DNA from 3 places in the Pseudomonas macauensis genome. Region 1 is predicted to be linked to each of the others. Evidence: riboswitches for the same ligand, from Rfam matches in the RefSeq annotation. Region 1 holds a riboswitch; each other region holds the start of a gene.
The links. A riboswitch is a leader RNA that binds a small molecule or an ion and turns the genes downstream of it on or off. The one in region 1 is predicted to bind cobalamin.

Region 1 (4,042 bases):
GCAATTCCTTCTTCGCGGCACAGCGCCAGCGCCTGCTGGCTGGTGTTGGCCTCGCGCATGCGCTGTTGCAGGTCCGCCGACGCGCCAATCTCCGCCGCCCACTCCGCCAGCTGTGGCAGGTCGATGCTGGAGTGTCGGCTGTGCAGGTCCATGTGGCCGGCCGCGAGCTTGCTGATCTTGCCGAAGCCGCCGCAGACGCTGAAGCGCTCCACCGGCGCCTTGCGCAGGTGCTTGAGGGCGGCGCCGGCGAAGTCGCCCATCTCGATCAGCGCGGTGTCGTCGAAACCATAGCGGCGGCGCATGGCGTCCTCGCTGGCGTTGCCGGTACAGGCGGCGAGATGGCGGAAGCCGTTGGCGCGGGCGACGTCGATACCCTGCTGGATCGAGGCAATGTAGGCCGAGCAGGAAAACGGCCGGACGATCCCGGTGGTACCGAGGATGGACAGCCCGCCGAGAATGCCCAGGCGCGGGTTCATGGTCTTCAGCGCCAGCTCGGCGCCGCCCTCGACGCCGAGGGTGACCTCGAAGCCGCCCGTGTAGCCACATTCGGCGGCCAGGGCCGCGAGGTTGTCGTGCATCATCTGACGCGGCACCGGGTTGATCGCCGGTTCGCCCACCGCCAGCACCAGGCCGGGTTTGGTCACCGTGCCGACGCCTTCTCCGGCATGGAAGCGCACTCCCGCTTCGGCGCTCAGAGCAACGCGGGCGAAGACCAGCGCGCCGTGGGTGACATCAGGGTCGTCTCCAGCATCCTTCAGGGTGCCCGCCTCCGCCCCCTCGGCAGTCAACCGGCAGAACTCCAGGCGCAGGGTGGCGAGACGTTCCTTGGGCAAGGCGATCTGCGCCGCGTCGCTGGCTTCGCCGGTCAGCAGCAGGCGCGCCGCAGCAAGGCTGGTGGCGGTGGCGCAGCTGCCGGTGGTGTAGCCGCTGCGTAGTGGGCGGGGTTCCTCGGGGGTTTCGTCACGCATGGTTCAGTCGGCCAGCGGTTTCCAGACTTCCAACAGGGTAATCGGCAATGCCGCGCGCCAGGTATCGAAACCACCCAGCGGAAGGGCCTGGGCCACGGCAAGACGAGTCAGTTCGCCACCGATGCGCTCGCGCCAGCTCACCAACAGCGCCTCGCTTTGCAGGGTGACGGCGTTGGCGACCAGACGGCCGCCCGGCTTTAGCTGCTCCCAGCAATGTTCGAGGACGCCCGGCACGGTCACGCCGCCGCCGATGAAGATCGCGTCGGGGCGTTCCAGCCCTTGCAGCGCCTCCGGCGCCGCGCCGCAGACCAGCTGCAACGCCGGCACGCCGAGGGCGTCGCGGTTGAAGCGGATGTGCTCCTGGCGCCCATCGTTCGCCTCGATGGCCAGGGCGCGGCAACTCGGATGGGCGCGCATCCATTCGATACCGATGGAGCCGCAGCCGGCGCCGACGTCCCAGAGCAGCTCGCCCGGCCTGGGCGCCAGGCGCGCCAGGGTCACGGCGCGCACGTCGCGCTTGGTCAGTTGGCCGTCGTGGCGGAAGGCGTCATCCGGCAGGCCGGTGGTCAGCGGCAGGCGAACGGCATCGGCGCCAGCCACGCATTCCACCGCCACCAGGTTCAGGGCGGCGCTGCTGTTCAGCGACCAATCGCTGGCCAGGCCATCGATACGCCGCTCGGATTCGCCACCCAGGTGTTCCAGCACACTGATCCGGCTCGGGCCGAAACCGCGTTCGCGCAGCAGCGCGGCAATGGCGGCCGGGCTGTTGCCGTCGTTACTGAGGACCAGCAGCTTCGCACCATCATGAATCTGCGCATTGAGCGCCGCCAAGGGGCGAGCCACCAGGGACAGCAAGGTGCACTCCTGTAGCGCCCAGCCCAGCCGCGCGGCGGCCAGCGAAGCGGAGGACGGCGCGGAAAGCACAAGCACCTCCTCAGCCGGAATCTGACGGGCGAGACTCGCGCCAACCCCGAACCACATCGGGTCGCCGCTGGCCAGCACGCAGGTCGGCTGGCCACGCCGGCGCAGCACCGGCTCCAGGCTGAACGGGCTCGGCCAGGCCTGGCGATTGGCCCGCAGGCAGTGCGGCAGCAGCTCCAGCTGGCGCGGCGCGCCGATCACCTCGCTGGCGCCGAGCAGCGCACGGCGCGCGGCCTTGCCGAGGCCGGCGTAACCGTCCTCGCCGATGCCGACGATGGTCAGCCAAGGCGTCATGGGAATTCCTCTGAAGGGGTGCGGCGATCGATCCGACGGGCAGGCTTGTCCCGCCCTCGGGCAAAGCAGGCATAATACCCGCATCGTCGGTGCTCGTAGGACGCTTCGCTGTTTGAAGGCGATGCATCCGAGAGCCGAAGAGGGAACACGGTTGAACCGTGGCTGCCCCCGCAACTGTAAGCAGCGAGTCCGCGCAATCCGACCGCATGATGATCTTTTTCATGCAGTCGATCAGGCCACTGGGTAACCGGGAAGGCCGCGCAGGATGACGACCTGTCAGCCAGGAGACCTGCCGACGAGACCAGTCGCGCGTGCGGACATCGAGCGGGGTGTATCGGTGTCGTGAAGTCCCCAGTGGGGGATTCGCAGGTCACCGCGACCCAGCCCTGGTGACCTCAGTGCACGAATCCTCCGTTCTGCCCGTCCGTCCGTCAGCCTGCCCCGGCCTGCTGCGCATCGTGCCCTCCCGCGATGGCGGCATCTGCCGCATCAAGCTGCCCTGTGGACAACTCGATGCCCGCGCCGCGCGCGCCATCGCCCAGGCAGCCAAGCGCCATGCCGACGGCATGCTGGAAGCGACCAACCGCGCCAACCTGCAGATCCGTGGCATACACGCCGGTATCGAGAACACGCTGAGCCGCGAGCTGCTGGCCGCTGGCCTCGGCCCGCGCGAGCTGGCGGCCGACGACGTGCGCAACCTGCTGGTCAGCCCGGCCCTCGGCTTGGACATGGCATTCGACGCCAGGCGACTGGCTCACCAGTTGCTCGATCTGCTGGAAGACACCCCGCGCTTCCACAGCCTGTCACCCAAGTTCGGCATCCAGCTGGACGGCGGCGAAGCGCTGGCAATGCTGGAGCATCCCAACGATATCTGGCTGTCGGCGATTTCCGACGCTGCGGCGCCGCTGTTCGCCTTCGGCCTGGCCGGTTGCCCACCACGAAACGAGACGGATCGCCCCGCCCTCGCCGCTGTCACCGCCGAGCAGGTGCCACTGCTGGTGGAAACCCTGTTGCACCTGTTCCTCGATCTCGCCGGCGATGGCCAGACGCGCATGCGCCATCTGCGCGAAACGCTCGGCGACAAGACGCTGCTGGAGCACCTGCAGCAACGCCTGCCCTTCGCCCTGCAACTCGGCCCGGTTGTGGATAACTGGCGTCGTCCTGCGCCGACAGCCTTCGCGCACCTCGGGATTCATCCGCAGCGCCAGCCGGACCGCGCCATGGTCGGCGCAGGATTCGTCCTCGGACGGCTCGACAGCACCCTGCTGCTCGGCCTGGCCGATCTCGCCGAGCGCTTCAGTGGCGGACAACTGCGTCTGACGCCCTGGCAAAGTCTGATCCTCCCCGATGTGGCCCAGTCCGACGCTGCCGTCGTGCTCGCTGCGCTGGCGAACCTCGGGCTGATGACCGAAGCCGCACAGCCGCTGTCGCGCATCGTCGCCTGCAGCGGTTCCAGCGGCTGCGCGCGCGGACTGGCCGACACCAAGGCCGATGCCCTGCGCCTGGCCGAGCGTTTGCGCCACGCGCCTCCGGCCGGCGTGCACCTGTGCGGTTGCCCACGTTCCTGCGCCGCCGCCCACGTCGCGCCCTACACCCTGCTGGCCGTCGCCGACGGCCGCTATGACCTGTTCCGTCGCGCCGATGGCGTGGCCGGCTTCGGCCAGCCGCTGGCGCGCAACCTTTCCCTCGATGCCGCCGGCGACCTGCTCGCCGCGCCCGGAGTCCCCACCGATGCTTGATTACATCCGCGACGGCCAGGCGATCTATCGCCAATCCTTCGCCACCATCCGCGCCGAAGCCGACCTGTCCGGCATTCCCGCCGATCTGGAAAAGCTCGCCGTCCGGGTGATCCACGCCTG
Region 2 (4,042 bases), 130 kb from region 1:
GTACTCCAGCGTGTTCGGCCAGTGGCTGTGCGACATGGCCGCCCAGGACCCGCGCCTGGTCGGCATCACCCCGGCGATGAAGGAAGGCTCGGACCTGGTGGCCTTCGCGGATAAATTCCCGGACCGCTACTTCGACGTCGCCATCGCCGAGCAGCACGCCGTGACCCTGGCGGCCGGCATGGCCTGCGACGGCGCCAAGCCCGTGGTGGCGATCTACTCCACCTTCCTGCAGCGCGGCTACGACCAGCTGATCCACGACGTCGCGGTGCAGAACCTCGACGTGCTGTTCGCCATCGACCGCGCCGGTCTTGTGGGCGAAGACGGCCCGACCCATGCCGGCAGCTTCGACCTTTCCTACCTGCGCTGCATCCCCGGCATGCTGGTGATGACCCCCAGCGACGAGAACGAACTGCGCAAGCTGCTCACCACCGGCCATCACTTCGAAGGCCCGGCGGCGGTGCGCTACCCGCGCGGCACCGGCCCCAACGCCCTCATCGAGGCGGCGCTGGAACCGGTCGAGATCGGCAAGGGCGTGGTGCGCCGCGAAGGCAAGGCCGGCAAGGTCGCCTTCCTGGTGTTCGGCGTGCAACTGGCCGAGGCGCTGAAAGTCGCCGAGCAGTTCGACGCCACCGTCGCCGACATGCGCTTCGTCAAGCCGCTGGACGAGGAACTGGTACGCCAGCTGGCCGCCAGCCACGACCTGCTGGTGACCCTCGAGGAAAACGCCGTGATGGGTGGCGCCGGTGCCGCCGTCAGCGAATTCCTCGCCCGCGAGAACATCCTGCAGCCGATCCTGCACCTGGGCCTGCCGGACTACTACGTCGAGCACGCCAAGCCCGCACAGATGCTCGCCGAGTGCGGTCTTGACGCTGCCGGCATCGAACGCTCGGTGAGCGCTCGCCTGGAGGCGCTCGGCAACCGCTGAGCGCATGCCTCTCCCGGAGTATTGCCAGTGACGGGCGCACCCACTAAGGTGCGCCCGTTTTCGTTCGAGGTAACGGGAAGCAGGTGAAAGACCTGCGCTGCCCCCGCAACGGTAACCGACCGCAGGCCCCGGCCTGCAGCGCTGCGAACCGCCACTGTGCATCCGCATGGGAAGGCCGCAGACGTGAGTGTCGGCAGCCCGGAGACCGCCCTCGTACGCCCCGACAGGTGTTGCGGAGGGCCGCACCGTCAAGTGCGGCCCGCCGCCCTTGCCACGCCCTCCTCGAAAGTCATCCGACCGCTTTTGAGGACGATCCATGAAACTGACCCGACTCGCCCTGGCCACCGGCCTGCTGCCCGGCCTGGCCTTCGCCGAAACCACCGTTCCGACCGGCGACGTCTACGCCATGCCCGCCCTGGTGATCACCTCGGGCCGCCACGTCCAGCCGCGCGCCCAGGCCACCGCCGCCAACAGCGTATTCACCCGCAAGGACATCGAACGCCTGCAGGTACGCAGCGTGCCCGAACTGCTCAAGCGCGTGCCCGGTGTGCAGATGGGCAGCTCCGGCGGGGTGGTCTCCTACTCCGTTCGCGGCACCAGCACCGCGCAGACGCTGGTCCTGGTCGACGGCCAGCGCGTTGCCTCGGCCAGCACCGGCATCGCCCGCCTGGACTACCTGAGCATCGACAACATCGAACGCGTGGAAGTGACCCGCGGTCCGCGCTCGTCGCTGTACGGCGCCGACGCCATCGGCGGGGTGATCCAGATCTTCACTCGCCGTGGCGAGGCCGGGCTGCACCCGGAAGTGCGCCTGGCGGCCGGCAGCCACGGCACCTTCGAACGCAGCGTGAATCTCTCCGGCGGCGACGAGCGCACCACCTTCAACCTGGGCGGCAGCCTAGACGAGAGCGATGGCTGGGACCGCACCAGCGACAACGTCGGCGCCGACAGCGACGACGACGCCCAGCGCAACAAGGCCGTGCACCTGAACCTCGACCACCGCTTCAACGAGGACTGGAAGGCCGGCCTGAACCTCAACGACCAGCGCGGCAAGAACGAATACGACGACGCCTACAACTTCGAGCCGGGCCTGCCGCGCGACGAATTCCGCGTCAGCAGCTACAGCGGCTACCTCGAAGGACAGCTCACTGACATCTGGAACAGCCGCCTGGAACTGGGCCGCAGCTTCGACCGCAACAAGGCCGTGGGCGCCGCCGACAGCTGGAACAACGGCACCCTGGAAACCACCCGCCACTCGGCCGGCTGGATCAACCGCCTGCAACTGGACGCCGCCAACCAGCTCGCCCTGGGTGCCGACTGGTACGAAGACCGGGTCGAAGGCAGCACCGAGTTCGCCCAGGACCAGCGCGAGAACCACGCCTTCTTCGCCCAGCACAGCTTCAAGGGCGAACATTTCGGCACCGAACTGGGCCTGCGCCACGACGACAACCAGGTCTACGGCACCCAGAACAGCTGGAACGCCGCCTTCAGCCTGCCGGTGGGCGACAACCAGAGCTGGATCGCCAGCTACGGCGAAGGCTTCCGCGCGCCGACCTTCAGCGACCTCTACTACCCCGGCGCCGGTAACCCCAACCTCAAGCCCGAGACCTCGAAGACCTACGAGCTGCAATGGCGCGGCGATTTTTCCGGCACCCATCTGGAGGCCTCGCTGTACCGCACCGACGTCGACGACCTGATCGCCTGGGACAGCACCAGCAACCAGCCAGAGAACATCGCCAAGGCGCGCATCAATGGCTTCGAGGCCAGCGTCGCCCGCGAGGTGCTGGGCTGGCAGGCGAACCTCGGCCTGAGCCTGATAGACCCACGCGACCGCGACACCGGCCACACCCTGCCCACGCGCGCGCGCCGCACCCTGAGCCTGGACCTCGACCGCCAGTTCGGCGCCTACGGCGTCGGCGGCTCCTGGCGCGCGGTCAGCCAGCGTTATGACGACGCCGCCAATACCCGCGAACTCGCCGGCTACGGCGTGCTCGACCTGCGCACCAGCTGGCTGGCCAGCGATGAGATTCGCTTCGACCTGAAGCTGGATAACGCCCTGGACCGCAACTACGCCCTGGGCGACTACCTGCGCCCGACCAGCCCGATGGACTTCATGGGCGAAGCCCGCCCCTACCGCGAACCGGGCCGCACCGCGCTGCTGGCGGTGACCTGGACGCCGGAGTTGTAAGGGCCTGCCCCGACCGTAGGGCGTACAACCGTTCGCGGTTGTACGCCGTCGGCGCCAAAGCCCGGGCAAGGAGCAGTTCGTAGGGCGAATAACGCCTCTGGCGTTATCCGCCGTTGTGGGATTTGGGTGTTTCTGCGCCAAAGCACTGAATATCCCTGTTCACCCGTCTGAGGGCCTAGCCCAACACCCCCGCCATCCGCCCCAACTCCGCGCAATCACGCGCATGCCAGTCGGTCAGCTCCGGCCAGGGATTTTCCGGCAGATGATCCGGCAGGTTCACCAGCGCACTGCACGCACCAGCCGCGCGGGCGCAGTCGAGATCGAAGCGATAGTCGCCGACCATCAGCATCCGCTGCGGCGCCACATCCCAACGCGACGCCAAACGCAGCAAGCCGTCCGGGCTGGGCTTCGGATCAGCCTCGCCACGGCCGAGAACATCCTCGGCGGCGAAGCAATCGCCAATGCCGATGGCCTCCAGAGTGATCAGCGCCAGCTCATGGGCATTGCGGGTCAGGATACCCAGGCGATAGCCCGCGCCATGCAGCGCCCGTACCAGCGCCACCGCACCGGGCGCTGCGGTGGAGGCCACCGCCAGCTCGCGCTCGTGCTCCAGCAGCCAGGCATGCTTGGCCGCCGCCTCGTCCTCTGGCAGTGCCGCGAGATGGGAGAGGATGTCGTGCTCCTGGGGAATGCCCAGGGTCCGCTTGATCGCCGGGAAGTCGTGCACCGCCAGGGTCAGGGTACCGTCCATGTCGAACACCCAGTGGCGTATCTCGTCGAGTCTCACGACCAATCCTCGCGGTGGCGGATCAGGCCTTCCTGGGTCGCCGAAGCGACCAATTGGCCGTCACGGTTGAACACGCTGCCGCGAACGAAGCCACGGCCATTGCCGGCCCAGGGACTGTCGATGGCGTAGAGCAGCCACTCGT
Region 3 (4,042 bases), 910 kb from region 1:
CTGTCCTGGGCGGCGCTGGAGAGCTGGATGATGGCCTGGCCGGTGACGCCGGTAAGCGCCAGCTTGGCACGGGTGTCTTCGCGGATCGGCGTGCTTTCGTAGACGCGGATGCGCGCGCGGACCTTGCGCGGATCGTTCGGATCCAGACGCAGGGACACCACGTCGCCCACGCGGATGCCGCTGTACTGCACGGTGCCGCCTTCTGAGAGGCCGGTCACCGCTTCGTTGAAGATCACGTCGTAGAACTTGAACTTCTGGTCGTTGCTCGACTGCGCCAGCCACAGCGCGAACAGCAGCGCGCCGATCGAGACGATCAGGGTGAACAGGCCGATCAGCACGTGATGGGCACGGGTTTCCATTCAGCTTTCCTCCCGCAGGTGTTCGGTGGCCTGCAGCGCGGCACGGCCGCGTGGGCCGTGGAAGTAGTCCTGTACCCAGGCGTCGTTGGTCTCGGCCACCTGATCCAGCGGCCCCACTACCAGCACGCGCTTTTGCGAGAGCACGGCGACGCGGTCGCAGATGGTGTAGAGGGTGTCCAGGTCGTGGGTGACCAGGAACACGGTGAGGCCGAAGGCGTCGCGCAGGGTCAGGATGAGTTGGTCGAAGGCCGCGGCGCCGATGGGGTCGAGACCAGCGGTGGGCTCGTCGAGGAACAGGATGTCCGGGTCCAGCGCCAGGGCGCGGGCCAGGGCGGCGCGCTTGACCATGCCGCCGGAGAGTTCGGCGGGGTACTTGGCGCCGGCATCCGGCGGCAGGCCGGCGAGGGAAATCTTCACCTTGGCCATGAATTCGGCATCGTTGCGGGACAGCCCGGCGTGCTCGATCAGCGGCAGGCAGATGTTCTCGCTGACGGTCAGCGAGGAAAACAGCGCGCCGTTCTGGAACAGCACGCCGAAGCGCCGCTCCAGCTTCGATCGCTGTGACGGTGGCAGCGCCGGCAGGTTCTGGCCGAATACGTGGACGCTGCCTTCGCTGGGCTGGCGCAGGCCGATGATGCTGCGCAGCAGCACGGACTTGCCGGTGCCGGAGCCGCCGACCACGCCGAGGATCTCGCCCTTCATCACGTCGAGGTCCAGGTGCTCGTGCACGGCGTGGCTGTCGAAGCGGTTGGCCAGATCGCGGACCATGATGATCGGTTCGCTCACCAGCCCATCTCCATGAAGAACAGCGCGAACACCGCATCCAGCAAGATCACCACGAAGATCGACTGGACCACGGCGGAGGTGGTGTGCTCGCCCACCGACTGCGCGCTGCCGCTGACGCGGAAGCCTTCCAGGCAGCCGATCACGGCAATGATGAAGGCAAACACCGGGGCTTTGACGATGCCCACCAGGAAATGCTGCACGGCGATGTCGTTCTGCAGCATGTAGAGGAACATGCGTGGCGAGATGTCCAGGCTCAGGGCGCAGACCACGCCGCCGCCGAAGATGCCGGACATCATCGCCAGGAAGGTCAGCATCGGCAGGACCAGCAGCAGGGCGAGCACCCGGGGCAGCACCAGCAGCTCCACCGGGTCCATGCCCAGGGCCTGGATGGCGTCGATCTCCTGGTTGGCCTTCATCGAACCGATCTGCGCGGTGAAGGCGCTGGCCGTGCGGCCGGCCAGGAGGATGGCGGTGAGCAGCACGCCGAATTCGCGGAGGAAGGCGAAGCCGACCAGGTCGACGGTGTAGATCGCCGCGCCGAATTTCTTCAGCACCGTGGCGCCGAGGAAGGCCACCACCGCGCCGACCATGAAGGTGAGCAGGGCAACGATGGGTACAGCGTCCAGGCCCGTCTGCTCCATGTGCGCGGTGAGCGAGGTGAGGCGCCAGCGGCGCGGGCGCAGCAGGGTTCGCGCCAGGGTCTGCAGGGGCAGGCCGATGAAGCCCAGCCCGCCGATCACATGACCGCGGAAGGTCAGGGTGGCGATGCCGATGCGTTCGAGTACGTCGACGACGGCGTTGCCGGGCGGTGGCTTGCGTTCGTCCAGGCGGCACTGGGTGATGGCGCTGCCCACGGTGCGCAGCAGGGCCTGGCGCTCGGCGGGCAGGTTGCGGGTGATCTGTTCGAGCTGGTCCATGCGCGTGCCGCCGATGAGCTCGGCGAGCAGCGCCGCGCCGGCGGTATCGAGCGCGCCCAGGTCGCTGAAATCCAGCGCGGCGGGCTGGCCGCCGTGGCGCACGCCGGCGACCTGGGATTCCAGGGCGCTGAAATGCGCCAGAGTCCAGTCGCCGCTGACGTGCATCAGTGGGGGGCTGGAGTGGGGATCGAGCTGGAGTTGGCCGGGCCGTGCGGTCGTCGTCATGCATCGCATTCTAGCGAAGTTCTGCCATGCCTCCACTTGACTTGTGTTTATCGATTGAGCCGCTCTGGCGCGGGCGTCGGCACTGGCCGCGACAGCTTGTTCAATTGACGCCCCAGGCCGCGAGCCTCTAAGCTGCGCGCCTGCTTCAGGTGCCCCCGGCGCAAGTCGGGGGTGAAACAGGGAAGCCGGTGAATTCAGACCCCAGGGTCCGACCAGTCCGGCGCTGCCCCCGCAACGGTAAGCGAGCATCGAGCCGCATTTCGCCACTGTGCCCTTGGCATGGGAAGGCGCGGTTTCAGGAGCCAGTCACGACTCCACTCGCAAGCCCGGAGACCGGCCTGCTGCAAGCCATGGCATCGCGGGAGGCGCTGCCGATCGCTCCGGCCTGCTGCCGGGGCGTTCCCGTCCTCCGCCTGCCTTTTCGGGTCAGAGCCGCGCGGGTGAGAGCGGCGGAGTGAGTTCACGTGAAACATTTTCTCTATTGGCCGACAGCCCTGGCGCTGAGCGGCTTCTCCTGTTTGGGCCAGGCGGCCGACGAAGCGCCGCTGGCGCTCGACGATCAACTGGTGACCGCCACGCGCACCGAGCAACGCGCCGGGCAGAGCCTCGCCTCGGTCAGCGTGCTGGACCGCGTGGACATCGAACGCGCCCAGGCGCAGTCGGTGCCGGATCTGCTGCGGCGCCTGCCGGGGATTTCCCTGAGCAGCAACGGCGGGCCCGGCAAGGCCACCAACCTCTATCTGCGCGGCAGCGAATCCGACCATGTGCTGGTGCTGATCGATGGCATCAAGGCCGGTTCGGTGTCCTCTGGCGGTGCATCGCTCCAGGACCTGCCGGTGGAACTGGTCGAACGCATCGAGGTGGTGCGCGGGCCGCGCTCCAGCCTGTATGGCTCCGAAGCCATCGGCGGGGTGATCCAGATATTCACCCGCCAGGCCGTGGACCAGGGTTTCAAGCCTTGGGCCTACGCCGGCGCGGGCAGCCAGAGCACCTATGAAGGCAGTGCCGGGGTCTCGGCCGGCAACGGGCGCGGCTGGTTCGCCCTGGGCGTGTCCAGCCTGGATACCGCCGGCATCGACGCCAAGGCCAACGGCGCCAGCGGCCATGAGCCGGACAGTGACGGTTACCGCAACCTCTCAGGTTCGCTGCGTGCGGGCTACCGTTTCGACAGCGGCCTGGAACTGGACGGCAGCCTGCTGCAGACCGACTCGCACAACGACTTCGACACGGTGAACAGCCGTCGCACCCAGGGCTTCGATGCCTACAACGATGGTGTGCAGCGGGTCATCGGCGGCCGCGCGCGCTTCGCCCCGCTGGAGCCCTGGCAGGTGAGCCTGTCCGCTGGGCGCAGCGAGGACAAGTCCGATGCCTACCAGGACGGCGCCTTCTACTCGCGCTTCGACAGCCGCCGTGATACCGCGTCCTGGCAGAACGACCTGGAACTCGCGCCCGGCCATACCCTGACCCTGGGCTACGACTGGCAGCAGGACGAGCTGAGCAGCTCCACCGACTATGCGGTGACCTCCCGCGATAATCGCGGCACCTTCGCCCAGTACCTGGGCCGCTTGGGGCGTCATGACTGGCAGCTGAGCCTGCGCCATGACGACAACCAGCAGTTCGGAAGCCGCAACACCGGCAACCTCGCCTGGGGCTACGCGCTGACCGACGCCGTGCGGGCCTTCGCCAGCTACGGCACGGCCTTCAAGGCGCCGACCTTCAACGAACTCTATTACCCCGGCTACGGCAACCCCGACC

Region 2: linked by a shared signal. The riboswitch ahead of SD196_RS03890 (TonB-dependent receptor domain-containing protein) and the one ahead of cobG (precorrin-3B synthase) in region 1 are both predicted to bind cobalamin.
Region 3: linked by a shared signal. The riboswitch ahead of btuB (TonB-dependent vitamin B12 receptor) and the one ahead of cobG (precorrin-3B synthase) in region 1 are both predicted to bind cobalamin.

The regions. Positions count from the first base shown of each region.
Region 1 is NZ_CP138377.1:684,084-688,125, reverse strand. It holds gene SD196_RS03240 (cobalt-precorrin-5B (C(1))-methyltransferase) at 1-968, opposite strand, end outside; gene cbiE (precorrin-6y C5,15-methyltransferase (decarboxylating) subunit CbiE) at 972-2,183, opposite strand; cobalamin riboswitch at 2,254-2,495, shown strand; gene cobG (precorrin-3B synthase) at 2,582-3,922, shown strand; gene SD196_RS03225 (precorrin-8X methylmutase) at 3,915-4,042, shown strand, end outside.
Region 2 is NZ_CP138377.1:816,037-820,078, reverse strand. It holds gene dxs (1-deoxy-D-xylulose-5-phosphate synthase) at 1-925, shown strand, start outside; cobalamin riboswitch at 954-1,154, shown strand; gene SD196_RS03890 (TonB-dependent receptor domain-containing protein) at 1,242-3,113, shown strand; gene SD196_RS03885 (HAD family hydrolase) at 3,289-3,900, opposite strand; gene tesB (acyl-CoA thioesterase II) at 3,897-4,042, opposite strand, start outside.
Region 3 is NZ_CP138377.1:1,592,112-1,596,153, forward strand. It holds gene SD196_RS07570 (MlaD family protein) at 1-359, opposite strand, end outside; gene SD196_RS07575 (ABC transporter ATP-binding protein) at 360-1,127, opposite strand; gene SD196_RS07580 (ABC transporter permease) at 1,142-2,287, opposite strand; cobalamin riboswitch at 2,418-2,644, shown strand; gene btuB (TonB-dependent vitamin B12 receptor) at 2,782-4,042, shown strand, end outside.